2 regions of the Pseudomonas sp. 9.2(2024) genome follow, and region 1 is predicted to be linked to the other one. Evidence: predicted binding sites of a transcription regulator. Region 1 holds the regulator's gene; the other holds the start of a gene.
The links. The regulator sigma-54, encoded in region 1, starts transcription at its own class of promoters, with help from an activator protein. The targets are predictions, from matches to a motif close to ANTGGCATNNANNTTGCTNT.

Region 1 (7,246 bases):
CGCACTTCCTCGAGCAACTCTGGAAAGCGTGACAGATGGCTCGGCAGGTTGCGGGCGTCGATCGAGACCGCCACCTGTGGCTGGAGCATTTCGGTATGAACCAGCGCGCGCTCGGCGAGGTCTGGCAACAAGCCGGCTGGCAGGTTGTCAATGCAGTAGTAGCCGTTGTCCTCAAGGACATCCAGGGCGGTACTTTTACCCGAGCCGGAACGGCCACTGACAATGATCAAGCGCATGGTTACGGCCTGTTCTGTTCTTCCAGTACAACCTGGTACAAGGCTTCGTTGCTTGGCGCGCTGCGCAGTCTGTCGCGCACGTCCTTGCGGTCGAGCATGCTGGCAATCTGGCGTAACAGCTCCAGGTGCGCATCGGTGGCGGCTTCCGGCACCAGCAGGACGAACAGCAGGTCCACAGGCGCGCCGTCGATAGCGTCGAAATCGATAGGGGCATCAAGGTACATCAGCGCACTGATCGGCGCTTCGCAGCCCTTGAGGCGGCAGTGAGGAATGGCGATGCCGTTGCCAAAACCGGTGGAACCCAGTTTTTCACGGGCAATCAATGCCTCGAAGACATCTTGCATCTCCAGATCCGGGACTTCCCGGGCGATCAGGTTGGCAATTTGTTCGAGGGCTTTCTTTTTACTGCCGCCCGGCACGTTCACCAGGGAACGGCCGGGGGTCAGGATACTTTCAAGTCGGATCATGGGGGTGGGGGTTATCGACCGGTAGCGCCCTGAAGCAGGCTCTGGGTCTTTTCCTTATGCTTTTTGAGTTGTTTATCAAGCTTGTCGGTCAACGCGTCGATCGCAGCGTACATATCGGTATGTTCCGCGTTTGCGACGACCTCGTTGCCGGGAATATGCAGCGTGGCTTCGATTTTCTGCTTCAGCTTTTCGACGCACATCGTGACCTGTACGTTGGTGATCTTGTCGAAATGCCCTTCGAGCTTCTTGAGCTTGAGCTCGATGTACTCGCGCAGAGGCTGGGTAACTTCCAGTTGGTGTCCACTGATGTTGACTTGCATACAGCTTCTCCTTCGTTGCCAGTGCATAAAGCGGCAGGCCGAAGAGCCTGCCACTGGAACGCTGTAACGTGGCTTACATCAACCGCTTGCGTTCGCTCGAAGGCGCGATCCCGAGGGATTCGCGGTACTTGGCGACGGTGCGGCGAGCCACCTGAATGCCTTGTGCCTCCAGTAAACCAGCGATCTTGCTGTCACTCAACGGCTTTTTCTGATTTTCCGCGGCAACCAGTTTCTTGATGATCGCGCGGATCGCCGTGGACGAGCATTCACCGCCTTCTGAGGTGCTCACATGGCTGGAGAAAAAGTATTTCAGTTCATATATGCCCCGTGGGGTATGCATGAATTTCTGCGTGGTCACCCGGGAAATCGTCGACTCGTGCATGCCAACCGCCTCTGCAATGTCGTGCAGGACCAGCGGCTTCATGGCTTCGTCGCCGTACTCCAGAAAGCCGCGCTGATGCTCGACGATCTGGGTGGCTACTTTCATCAGGGTTTCGTTGCGGCTCTGCAGGCTCTTGATGAACCAGCGAGCTTCCTGCAACTGATTGCGCATGAAGGTATTGTCGGCGCTGGTGTCGGCACGGCGCACGAAACCGGCGTATTGGGCGTTGACCCGCAGGCGCGGTACCGATTCCTGGTTCAGCTCGACCAGCCAGCGCTCGTTGTCCTTGCGCACGATGACGTCAGGCACCACGTACTCGGCTTCGGTGGATTCGATCTGCGAGCCTGGGCGCGGATTGAGGCTCTGCACCAGTTCGATGACCTGGCGCAGTTCATCTTCCTTGAGCTTCATGCGCCGCATCAGCTGGCTGTAGTCGCGGCTGCCGAGCAGGTCAATGTAATCGGTGACCAGACGTTTGGCCTCGGCCAGCCAAGGGGTCTTGGCCGACAGCTGGCGCAATTGCAGCAGCAGGCATTCGCCCAGGTTGCGTGCGCCGATGCCTGCCGGCTCGAATTGCTGGATGCGGTGCAGGACGGCTTCGATCTCGTCCAGCTCGATGTCGAGCTCGGGATCGAAGGCTTCGAGAATTTCTTCGAGGGTTTCGTCCAGGTAGCCCTGATTATTGATGCAATCGATCAGGGTGACGGCGATCAGGCGATCGGTGTCGGACATCGGTGCGAGGTTCAACTGCCACAGCAGGTGGCTTTGCAGGCTCTCGCCGGCGGAGGTGCGGGTGGTGAAGTCCCACTCGTCATCGTCGCTGCTCGGCAGGCTGCTGGCGCTGGTCTGGTAGACGTCTTCCCAGGCGGTGTCAACGGGCAGTTCGTTGGGGATTCGCTCGTTCCATTCGCCGTCTTCGAGGTTGTCGACTGTCGGCGCGGTCTCCTGATAAGAAGGTTCCTGGATCTCGGTGTTGGGCTTCTGTTCGGCGTTGTCGGCCATGGGATCGGAGTTGTCGAAGTCGTCGCCGTCTTCCTGGCGTTCGAGCATCGGATTGGATTCCAGAGCCTCCTGGATTTCCTGTTGCAGATCCAGGGTAGACAATTGGAGCAGGCGGATGGCCTGTTGCAGCTGCGGTGTCATCGTCAGCTGCTGGCCCATTCTCAAGACTAGCGATGGTTTCATGGCAGGGGCTTAACACCTTATTCGCCGGCGCTATGCGCCATCCACTACAGGGCGCCGGAGCGCCAAACTTAAGCAAATTATATGCCTGAAACTGTCGTGTTTGCCTAGAGCGCTGTAACAATAAAAGCGTATAAAAAAGCGCTTCAACGTTACAGCACCCGGACGGCTGGTCGAATACCGTCGAGCTTACAGGCGGAACTCGTGGCCCAGGTAGACTTCCTTCACCAGATCGTTGGCGAGGATGGTCGCGGAGTCGCCTTCGGCGATCAACTGGCCATCGTTGACGATGTAGGCGGTTTCGCAGATATCCAGCGTCTCACGGACGTTGTGGTCGGTGATCAGTACACCGATGCCCTTGGCCTTGAGGTGGTGGATGATCTGCTTGATGTCGCCGACAGAGATCGGGTCGACACCGGCGAACGGTTCGTCGAGCAGGATGAATTTCGGTGCCGTGGCCAGTGCACGGGCGATTTCCACCCGGCGGCGCTCACCACCGGACAGGCTCATGCCGAGGTTGTCGCGGATGTGGCTGATGTGGAATTCCTGCAGCAGGCTTTCCAACTCCTTGCGACGACCGGCCTTGTCGAGCTCCTGACGGGTCTCAAGGATGGCCATGATGTTGTCGGCTACCGACAGTTTGCGGAAGATCGACGCTTCTTGCGGCAGATAGCCGATACCGGCCTTGGCGCGACCGTGCATCGGCTGGTGGCTGACGTCCAGATCGTCGATCAGTACGCGACCCTGATCGGCCTGGACCAGACCGACGATCATGTAGAAGCAGGTGGTCTTGCCGGCGCCGTTAGGGCCGAGCAGGCCGACGATCTGACCGCTGTCGATCGACAGGCTGACGTCGCGCACGACCTGGCGGCTTTTATAGGCCTTGGCCAGGTGCTGAGCTTTCAGAGTTGCCATTACTGGGTTTTCTCGTCGGTTTTCTTCTTCGGCTGGATCACCATGTCAATGCGCGGACGCGCTTCGGTGACCTTGTTGCCGGTGGCACGACCAGCGCTGGCCAGCTTTTTCACCGTGTCATAGACGATTTTCTCGCCCTGAGTGGTGTTGTTGTCCTTGTCGACGACTTTCGCCTTGTCGATCAGCACAACGCGGTTTTGCGCGGCGTGGTACTGAATGGTCACGCCCCAGCCCTGTACAGGCTTGGTGTCGCCCGCCGTCTGCAACTGCTCGAAGTAGGCAAGGTTGCCCACCGAGGTCACGACGTCGATATCGCCGGTCTGGGTGCGGGTGATGGTCACGGTGTTGCCTTTGACGATCATCGAACCCTGAGTGATGATCACGTCACCTTTATAGGTAGCAACGCCGTTCTTGTCGTCCAGCTGGGCATCGTCGGCCTGAATACGGATTGGCTGCTCTTGATCGTTCGGCAGAGCCCAGGCGCTCACGCTTCCCAGTGCTGCGCCCAGACTGAGCAAAATAGGGAGGGTTTTAACGAGCCTCATACTGTCCTCTTACGTTCGATAGCAGGTGTATCCTGCTTTCCTTCAAATACGCTTTCATTCCTACGCCAGTCGATACACCGCCAGCGCCGTCGATTCTAACGGGTTGCTGGGTCTGCGCATATTGCTGCTGCGGGAACACCGTCATGCGAGTGGAGGTGATCAGGGTGTCGCGGTTCTTTTCGTCGGTGCGCTTGACGCGTACCGAGTCGATCAGCTCGACCTCGGTGCCACCGGAGTTCACTTCACCGCGTTCACTGGTCACGTGCCATGGGAAATCGGTGCCACGGAACATGTTCAGATCAGGCTTGGTGACCAGTGTAATGTCGGTCGCCTTGACGTGCTCAGCCTTGTCGGACGTCATTTCGTACTGCACTTTGCCGTCTTCGAGGTACTGGATCGTGTGGGTATTGGTCGCATACCAGTCGATCGGGCTTTCCTCTGCCGAAACCGGCGGTTTGTCGAGGAAGCGTTCCGGGCTGATGTTCCAGTAGCCGACCGCACCGAATATCGCTGCGATGCAACCGAACAGCAGGATGTTGCGAAACTTTTTGCTAAACATGGTTGGACTCACAGGTACGCGTTGTTGGCGGCGTCGAGGCTGCCTTGGGCGCGCAGGATCAGTTCGCAGAATTCGCGGGCGGCACCTTCGCCGCCACGGGCCTGGGTGACGCCATGGGCGTGCTCGCGCACAAAGGGGGCGGCGTTGGCCACGGCCATGCCCAGCCCTACACGGCGGATCACCGGCAGGTCCGGCAGGTCGTCACCGAGGTAAGCCACTTGCTCATAGCTTAGGCCCAGTTGCTCCAGAAGACCGTCGAGCACGACCAGTTTGTCTTCGCGGCCCTGAAACAGGTGCGGGATCCCCAGGTTTTTTGCCCGGCGTTCGACCACCGGGGTCTTGCGACCACTGATGATGGCGGTCTGTACACCAGCATTCATCAGCATCTTGATGCCCTGGCCATCGAGTGTATTGAAAGTCTTGAACTCGCTGCCGTCTTCAAGGAAGTACAGGCGACCGTCGGTGAGGACACCGTCGACGTCGAAAACCGCCAGTTTGATGGCTTTGCCGCGTTGCAGCAGATCGGTGCTCATTTACATCACTCCTGCGCGCAGCAGATCGGAGAGGTTGAAGGCGCCGATCGGGCGATCCTCTTCATCTACGACAACCAGCGCGTTGATTCGGTGGTCTTCCATGATTTTCAGGGCTTCGGCCGCGAGCATCTCGGCGCGGGCGGTCTTGCCGTGCACGGTCATTACCTGGTCGATGGTGGCGCTATGGATATCAATGCTGCGATCCAGGGTGCGGCGCAGGTCGCCGTCAGTGAAGATCCCGGCCAGTTTGCCGTCCGTTTCAAGAATGACGGTCATGCCCAGACCCTTGCGGGTCATTTCCATCAGCGCGTCCTTGAGCAGGGTGCCGCGCTGTACCTGCGGCAGTTCCTGACCGGCGTGCATGACATTTTCCACTTTCAGCAGCAGGCGTCGGCCCAGTGCGCCGCCCGGGTGGGAAAAGGCGAAATCTTCGGCAGTGAAGCCGCGCGCTTCCAGCAGCGCCACGGCCAGGGCGTCGCCCATGACCAGCGCAGCGGTGGTCGAGGAGGTCGGTGCGAGGTTCAGCGGGCAGGCTTCGTGTTCGACGTGAACGTTGAGATTGACCTCGGCAGCCTTGGCAAGCGGCGATTGCGGGTTGCCGGTGACGCTGATCAGCTGGATGCCCAGGCGCTTGATCAGTGGCAGCAGGGTGACGATTTCGTTAGTGGAGCCGGAGTTCGACAGGGCCAGAATCACGTCATCGCGAGTGATCATGCCCATGTCGCCGTGGCTGGCCTCGGCCGGGTGCACGAAAAACGCCGGGGTGCCGGTGCTGGCCAGGGTCGCGGCAATCTTGTTGCCGATGTGCCCGGACTTGCCCATACCGACCACGACAACACGGCCCTTGCTGGCCAGAATCATCTCGCAAGCGCGTACGAAATCGGCGTCGATATGGGGCAACAAGCCTTGTACGGCTTCCACTTCGAGGCGGATGGTGCGTTGTGCCGATTGAATCAGGTCGCTGGTTTGGCTCATGTCAGAAATCGTATAGCCCGATGAAAAGGCGGCGATTATAGCGGTTATGTTGAAAAGCCTCACGCAAGTTCGTCGTGCTTTGTCATTCCTCGTTACCAAAACTCTGTAAATAAGGCCTGAAGCCCTTCAACTCGCCGAATGCGGGCCGGTGCAGGCCTTGGGCGCTTGCCCTTTGCAGTGATATAGTTCGCCGCCAGTTCGGCCTGCCCGGGATGTAGGGGCTTTCTTCCAGGAAGCCAGGCGTCCGAGTGAGAGGCTGCATCGCAAGGAGTTTAGATGAGTGCCGATAACGCCTACGCGGTCGAGCTGAAGGGAGTCTCCTTCAAGCGCGGTGCGCGGAGCATTTTCAATAACGTCGATATCCGCATCCCGCGCGGCAAGGTCACCGGCATCATGGGGCCTTCCGGGTGTGGCAAGACCACGCTGCTGCGCCTGATGGGCGCGCAGTTGCGGCCATCCAAAGGCGAGGTCTGGGTCAACGGCCAGAACCTGCCGAAGCTGTCGCGCAGCGATCTGTTCGATGCGCGCAAGCACATGGGCGTGCTGTTTCAGAGCGGTGCGCTGTTCACCGATCTCGATGTGTTCGAGAACGTCGCCTTCCCGCTTCGTGTTCATACCGACCTGCCGGACGAGATGATCCGCGACATCGTGCTGCTCAAATTGCAGGCGGTGGGACTGCGCGGGGCGATCGAACTGATGCCCGACGAGCTGTCCGGCGGCATGAAACGCCGTGTCGCACTGGCCCGTGCCATTGCCCTCGATCCGCAGATTCTCATGTACGACGAACCGTTCGTCGGCCAGGATCCGATCGCCATGGGCGTTCTGGTTCGCCTGATCCGTCTGCTCAACGATGCCCTGGGGATCACCAGCATCGTGGTGTCCCACGATCTCGCCGAAACCGCGAGCATTGCCGACTACATCTATGTGGTCGGTGATGGGCAGGTATTGGGGCAGGGCACGCCGGACGAACTGATGAACTCGGACGATCCGCGTATCCGCCAGTTCATGACCGGTGAACCCGACGGCCCGGTGCCGTATCACTTTCCAGCGCCGGATTACCGCGCAGATCTTCTGGGGAAGCGCCGCTGATGCGCAGAATTACATTAATGGAGCGTGTACGTCGCTTCGGCCT
Region 2 (7,246 bases), 690 kb from region 1:
GAGCGTGGGAACGATCACGGAGAGGGTTAGTTGCAGACGCTGGCGATCGCTTCGGCCAGCAGGTCGAGACGCGTCGCATCAATCCCGGCGACGTTGGCGCGGCCCGAGCTGACCATGTACACGCTGTGATGCTCGCGCAGGTTTTTCACCTGTTCCGGCGACAGACCGGTGTAGGAAAACATCCCGCGTTGCACGCCGATGTGTGCGAAACGCTCGCGCAGGCCGTGCGGTTCCAGCGCTTCCACCAGACCGCTGCGCAATTGGGCGATGCGCAGACGCATGGCTTCCACTTCGTCGGCCCAGCGGCGTTTCAGCTCCGGGTCGGCGAGGATCGTGGCCACGACAGCCGCGCCGTGATCCGGTGGCGTTGACCACAGGTTGCGGGCGATGTGCGCCAACTGGCTGCGGATGTCGATGAGTTTGTCAGCGGTTTTCGCGCTGACGATCAACGCACCGGTGCGGTCGCGGTACAGGCCGAAGTTCTTCGAGCAGGAACTGGTGATCAGCAGCTCGGGTAACTCGGCTGCGAACAGTCGGGTTGACCATGCATCCTGCTCCAGACCGTCGCCAAAGCCCTGGTAGGCAAAGTCGATCAGCGGCAGCAGATCGCGGCGGCGCACCACATCCAGCACGCGCTGCCAGTCGTCGTGGCTCAGGTCGAACCCGGTCGGGTTGTGGCAGCACGCGTGCAGCAGCACCACATCGCCTTTCGGCACTTCATTGAGCACGGCGAGCATCGCATCGACGTCGAGGCGGTTGTCGCTGCCGACGTACGGGTAATGGCTGATCTTGACCCCGGCGGCCGCGAAAATCGTTTCGTGGATCGGCCAGGTCGGGTTGCTCAGCCATACGCCTTTGCCCGGCAGGCATTGCGCGATGAAATCCGCTGCCAGGCGCAGGGCGCCCGTGCCACCCGGGGTCTGGGTGGCGCCGGCGCGTTGCTCGGCGATCAGTGCCGAATCGGCACCAAGCACCAGCTCGTTGATGACCTTGCCGAACAGCGGATTGCCGTGGCCACCGATGTAGGTTTTGGTGTCCTGGCTCTCGACCAGACGCGCCTCGGCGATTTTCACCGCCTCGGGGATTGGCGTCAGGCCCTGGGCATCCTTGTAGACGCCCACGCCGAGGTCGAACTTGCGCGGGTTGGAGTCCTGCGCGTAGGCCTCCATCAGGCCGAGGATCGGGTCGCCGGGCACCCGGCCGATGGCGTCGAAGTGCATTACTTGCGTCCTTCTGCGGTCTTGGCCACTTCGTCAGTGCGCGCGGCCATGATGAAGTCGTTGCGGTGCAGGCCTTTGATCGAGTGGCTCCACCAAGTCACGGTGACTTTGCCCCACTCGGTCAGCAGACCCGGGTGGTGACCTTCGGCCTCGGAGATCTCGCCGACGGCGTTGGTGAAGGCCAGCGCGTGCTTGAAATTCTTGAACAGGAAGACTTTTTCCAGCTGCATGATGCTGTCGCGTACTTCGATGTTCCAGTCAGGGATCTGCTTGATCAGGATCGGCAGTTCTTCATCGCTGACTTGTGGGGCATCGGCACGGCAGGCTTCGCAATGGGCTTGGTTCAAAGTGGACATGGTGGACTTCCTGAAATCTGAAGGTGTTTTTTTATATTGGCGGTCAGTGTCGCCACGCTAAACCAAAGTGGCGACGACGGACAGACTCACTTGTAAGCAAAAGTCGCGGGTCACGCGGCTTTTGGTTTTGGCGGAAACTTCGGTGCGTGCAGACCCAGCTGCATGCCTTGCTTGACCATGGCCATGATGTCTTCGTGGGCCAGGTCGAACAGGCGCTTGAGGTTCGGCAGGACGAAATACAGCGGTTGCAGGATGTCGATGCGGTAGGGCGTGCGCATCGCTTCCAGCGGATCGAAGGCTTGATGCTCGGGCTCGTCCGACAGCGAGTAAACAGTTTCTTTCGGCGAAGACAGGATGCCGCCACCGTAGATGCGTTTGCCTTGCGGGGTGTCGACCAGGCCGAACTCGATGGTCATCCAGTACAGGCGCGCCAGATAAACGCGTTCTTCCTTGGTGGCTTGCAGGCCGAGCTTGCCGTAGGTGTGGGTGAATTCGGCGAACCACGGGTTGGTCAGCAGCGGGCAGTGGCCAAAGATCTCGTGGAAAATGTCGGGTTCTTGCAGGTAGTCCAGTTCTTCACGGGTGCGGATGAACGTGGCCACCGGAAACTGCTTGCTGGCGAGCAATTCGAAAAAGGTCTGGAAGGGGATCAGCGCCGGAACGCGGGCAACCTGCCAACCGGTAGTCTCGCCGAGCACCTTGTTGATCTCGCCCAGTTGCGGAATGCGGTCGTGGGGCAGACCGAGTTTTTCGATACCGTCCAGGTATTCCTGGCACGCGCGACCCTCGATCACTTTCAACTGGCGGGTGATCAGCGTGTTCCACACCGCGTGTTCTTCGGCGGGGTAGTCGATAAAACCTTGCGCATCGGGCTCGCGGGCCACGTATTGCGTCTGCTTCATACTGCTCTCCTGCGAGGGGAATTTCGTTCTTGTTATGTCCTGCGATGGACTGAGAAATACCCCGGAACGTTCGTTGTTGCAGCAGGTTGAAGACTGGTGGAGTAGGAAAAGTCTCTTTAATTCGTAAAATTTTCGTTACGCTTCGTGCGATAAGTCGTGTTTGCGGTGACTGTCGGGTTTGAAAAGGCCGATGGCTGTCACATAATCTTGACGACTATCTTGCGCGCTGCGCAGAAAATTCCGGCGCCAGACCGCCTCTTCACCTGTTTCGGGCCTTTATATGCGTATCAAAGTCCACTGCCAGAATCGCATCGGCATCCTGCGCGACATTCTCAATCTGCTGGTGGAGTACGGGATCAATGTCGCCCGTGGCGAGGTGGGCGGTGAGCATGGCAACGCGATCTACCTGCATTGCCCGAACCTGATCAACATTCAGTTCCAGGCGCTGCGACCCAAGTTCGAGGCGATTGCCGGGGTGTTCGGCGTCAAGCGGGTAGGGCTGATGCCCAGCGAGCGGCGGCACATGGAGTTGAATGCGTTGCTCGGCGCGCTGGAATTTCCGGTGCTGTCGATCGACATGGGCGGCTCTATTGTGGCGGCCAACCGTGCGGCGGCGCAGTTGCTCGGGGTGCGGGTGGACGAGGTGCCGGGGATTCCGTTGTCGCGTTACGCCGAGGATTTCGATCTGCCGGAACTGGTGCGCGCCAACAAATCGCGAATCAACGGCATGCGGGTCAAGGTCAAGGGCGACATCTTTCTTGCCGACATCGCGCCGCTGCAATCGGAACACGACGACAGCGAGGCCATGGCCGGTGCCGTGCTGACCTTGCACCGTGCGGACCGCGTCGGCGAGCGCATCTATAACGTGCGCAAACAAGAGTTGCGTGGCTTCGACAGCATCTTCCAGAGCTCGAAAGTGATGGCGGCGGTGGTGCGTGAAGCACGGCGCATGGCACCGCTGGATGCACCGCTATTGATTGAAGGCGAAACCGGCACCGGCAAAGAATTGCTGGCACGGGCCTGCCATTTGGCGAGTCCGCGCGGACAGTCGCCGTTGATGGCGCTCAACTGCGCGGGGCTGCCGGAGTCGATGGCCGAGACCGAACTGTTCGGCTACGGCCCCGGTGCCTTTGAAGGCGCGCGTGCCGAAGGCAAGCTCGGGCTGCTGGAGTTGACGGCGGGCGGCACGTTGTTCCTCGATGGCGTCGGCGAAATGAGCCCGCGCTTGCAGGTGAAATTGCTGCGCTTCCTGCAGGACGGCTGCTTCCGGCGGGTGGGCAGTGATGAAGAGGTTTACCTGGATGTGCGGGTGATCTGCGCAACCCAGGTCGACTTGTCGGAGTTGTGCGCACGAGGCGAGTTTCGCCAGGATCTGTATCACCGCTTGAACGTGCTGTCGCTGCACATCCCGCCACTGCGCGAATGCCTCGATGGTTTGACGCCGCTGGTGGAGCACTTTCTCGATCAGGCCAGCCGGCAGATCGGCTGCCCGCTACCGAAACTGGCGCCGGCGGCGATGGACCGGCTCAGCCACTACCATTGGCCGGGCAACGTGCGGCAGCTCGAGAACGTGCTGTTCCAGGCGGTTTCGCTGTGCGACGGCGGCACAGTCAAGGCCGAGCACATTCGCCTGCCGGATTACGGCGTGCGTCAGCCGCTTGGCGATTTCTCCCTCGAAGGCGGGCTGGACGAGATTGTCGGGCGCTTCGAGAAGGCGGTACTGGAGCGACTGTATTCAGAGCATCCGAGCAGCCGGCAACTGGGCAAGCGGCTCGGGGTTTCGCACACCACGATTGCCAACAAGCTGCGTGAGTATGAAGTCGGCAAGGACGCGTCCGAGTGAACACGGCCGGATCGGGTGTTTGCCGCCAAGCGGCATGACACCGCCGGTTTTTCGACTTCGATACATTTCCCTCATCCTCGCAAAATCCCTCAAGTCCTTTGTTTACCGGGCCCTCAGCCGCCAGAAAAAAAGTTGGTCTGCAAATTGCTTATGGCTCAGCAGTACAGCGGTGGGCGGCAAACGTCCGGCATGCAGAGGAAAGAGTGTGGACAAGTACCTTTATGTGGCAATGACCGGCGCCAGCCAGAACGCACTGGCGCAAAAGGCTCATGCCAACAACCTGGCGAACATCTCCACCAATGGTTTTCAGCGCGACCTGGAGCAGGCGCGTTCGATGCCGGTGTTCGGTGACAGCTTTCCGGCGCGTGCGTTTGCCATGAGCGAACGGCCCGCCACCGACTTCACGCCGGGCTCGCTGGTGCAGACCGGCCGTGACCTCGACGTCGCCGTGTCGGGTAACGGCTGGATCGCCGTGCAGAACCCTAATGGCGGTGAAAGCTACGTGCGCACCGGCAGCCTCAATATCGATGCCCTCGGCGTGTTGCGTGCCGGCAACGGCATGCCGGTCATGGGCAATGGTGGACCGATCGCCGTGCCGCCGGAGCAGCAGGTGGAAGTCGGTGAAGACGGCACCATCAGCATCCGTGCGATGGGCGAGGGCCCGCGCGTCATGGCCGAAGTCGACCGGATCAAGCTGGTCAACCCGGACATCAAGAACATGAACAAGGGCCTGGACGGTTCGATTTACACCAAGGACGGCCAGCCTGCGCCGGCCGATGCCAACGTCAAACTGGTGTCGGGTTTCCTGGAGTCGAGCAACGTCAATGCCGTGGAAGAAATGACGTCGGTGCTGGCCCTGGCCAAGCAGTTCGAACTGCACGTCAAGATGATGAATACCGCCAAAGACGACGACCAGGCCATGGCTCGGGTCTTGCAGATCAGCTAATTATCAGAACGTCGCGCCGTAAAACAGGCGCACGAGGAGAATCGAATGCTTCCGGCTCTATGGGTTGCCAAAACCGGTCTGTCCGCCCAGGACACCAACCTGACCACCATTTCCAACAACCTGGCGAACGTGTCGACCACGGGTTTCAAACGTGACCGCGCCGAGTTCCAGGACCTGCTGTACCAGATCAAGCGTCAGCCAGGCGCCCAGTCGACCCAGGACAGCGAACTGCCGTCAGGTCTGCAAGTGGGTACCGGTGTGCGCATTGTCGGCACCCAGAAAAACTTCACCGCCGGCAGCCTGCAAACCACCGAGCAGCCGCTGGACATGGCCATCGACGGTCGCGGTTTCTTCCAGATCCTGCAGCCGGACGGCACCACGTCCTACACCCGTGACGGTACTTTCCACCTCGACTCCAACGGCCAGATCGTCAACGCCAGCGGTTTCGCCCTGGAACCGGCGATCGTCATCCCGAACAACGCCCAGACCTTCACTGTGGGCCGAGACGGCACCGTGTCGATCACCGTGGCCGGCAACGCCGCATCGCAAGTGATCGGCAACCTGCAAACCGCCGACTTCATCAACCCGGCCGGTCTGCAAGCGGTGGGCAACAACCTGTTCCTGGAAACCGCCGCTTCCGGTGCACCGCAAGTCGGTACGCCCGGCCTGAACGGTTTTGGTACCACCCTGCAGAACACCCTGGAAACCTCCAACGTCAGCACCGTGGAAGAGATGGTCAACATGATCACCACCCAGCGCGCGTACGAGATGAACTCCAAGGTGATCTCCACCGCCGACCAGATGCTCTCGTTCGTAACGCAGAATCTGTAATCAAGTCTATGAGGCGGCCATGAGGTCGCCTGCAACACCGTGAGGTAAGGGTCATGAAGCGCTTTGTATCTGTTGTGGCATTGAGTGGGGTCGTCTCGCTCGCGGGCTGCGTCGCTCCGACGCCCAAGCCCAATGATCCTTACTACGCCCCGGTGTTGCCGCGCACACCGTTGCCGTCGGCCGCCAACAACGGCTCGATCTATCAGGCCGGTTTCGAACAGAACCTGTACAGCGACCGCAAGGCGTTCCGGGTCGGTGACATCATCACCATCACCCTGAACGAGAGGACCCAGGCCAGCAAGAACGCCAACTCGCAGGTGGCCAAGAACAGCAAGACCGGCATCGGTCTGACGTCGCTGTTCGGCAGCAGTGCGACCACCAACAACCCGATCGGCAGCAATGACCTGAGCCTGAGCGCCAGCTACGAAGGCGACCGCGCGACCAAAGGTGACAGCAAGGCCGCCCAGGGCAACACCCTGACCGGCTCGATCACCGTGACCGTTGCCGACGTGCTGCCCAACGGCATCATCGCCGTGCGTGGCGAGAAGTGGATGACCCTCAACACCGGCGACGAGCTGGTGCGGATCGCCGGTCTCGTGCGGGCCGATGACATCGCCACCGACAACACCGTGTCCTCGACCCGGGTCGCCGATGCGCGCATCACCTACTCGGGCACCGGTTCGTTCGCCGATGCGAGTCAGCCAGGCTGGTTCGACCGTTTCTTCCTCAGCCCGCTGTTCCCTTTCTAGGTGGCTACGTTGAATTTCAGAAGTCTCATGGTGGCCGCGTTCCTGTTGTCGGCGGCCTTCAATGCACAAGCCGAACGGTTGAAGGACATCGCCAGCATTTCCGGCGTGCGTTCCAACCAGTTGATCGGCTATGGCCTGGTGGTCGGTCTTAACGGCACTGGCGACCAGACCACGCAGACCCCGTTCACCCTGCAGACCTTCAACAACATGCTCTCGCAGTTCGGCATCAAGGTGCCGCCGGGATCGGGCAACGTGCAGCTGAAAAACGTTGCGGCGGTATCGGTGAGTGCCGATCTGCCGGCGTTCGCCAAGCCGGGTCAGCAGGTCGATATCACCGTGTCGTCCATCGGTAACTCCAAGAGCCTGCGCGGCGGCACTCTGTTGCTGACCCCGCTCAAG

Region 2: the regulator sigma-54 is predicted to act here: its motif matches at 4,453-4,472, upstream of ABFB52_RS08755 (flagellar basal body rod protein FlgF).

The regions. Positions count from the first base shown of each region.
Region 1 is NZ_CP155585.1:1,258,070-1,265,315, forward strand. It holds gene rapZ (RNase adapter RapZ) at 1-236, opposite strand, end outside; gene ptsN (PTS IIA-like nitrogen regulatory protein PtsN) at 239-703, opposite strand; gene raiA (ribosome-associated translation inhibitor RaiA) at 715-1,023, opposite strand; gene ABFB52_RS05520 (RNA polymerase factor sigma-54) at 1,097-2,590, opposite strand; gene lptB (LPS export ABC transporter ATP-binding protein) at 2,777-3,502, opposite strand; gene lptA (lipopolysaccharide transport periplasmic protein LptA) at 3,502-4,047, opposite strand; gene lptC (LPS export ABC transporter periplasmic protein LptC) at 4,034-4,606, opposite strand; gene ABFB52_RS05540 (HAD family hydrolase) at 4,615-5,139, opposite strand; gene ABFB52_RS05545 (KpsF/GutQ family sugar-phosphate isomerase) at 5,140-6,114, opposite strand; gene ABFB52_RS05550 (ATP-binding cassette domain-containing protein) at 6,391-7,203, shown strand; gene mlaE (lipid asymmetry maintenance ABC transporter permease subunit MlaE) at 7,203-7,246, shown strand, end outside.
Region 2 is NZ_CP155585.1:1,945,104-1,952,349, forward strand. It holds gene ABFB52_RS08735 (amino acid aminotransferase) at 27-1,220, opposite strand; gene ABFB52_RS08740 (4a-hydroxytetrahydrobiopterin dehydratase) at 1,220-1,576, opposite strand; gene phhA (phenylalanine 4-monooxygenase) at 1,687-2,478, opposite strand; gene ABFB52_RS08750 (sigma-54-dependent phenylalanine hydroxylase transcriptional regulator PhhR) at 2,759-4,321, shown strand; gene ABFB52_RS08755 (flagellar basal body rod protein FlgF) at 4,527-5,267, shown strand; gene flgG (flagellar basal-body rod protein FlgG) at 5,313-6,098, shown strand; gene flgH (flagellar basal body L-ring protein FlgH) at 6,152-6,847, shown strand; gene ABFB52_RS08770 (flagellar basal body P-ring protein FlgI) at 6,875-7,246, shown strand, end outside.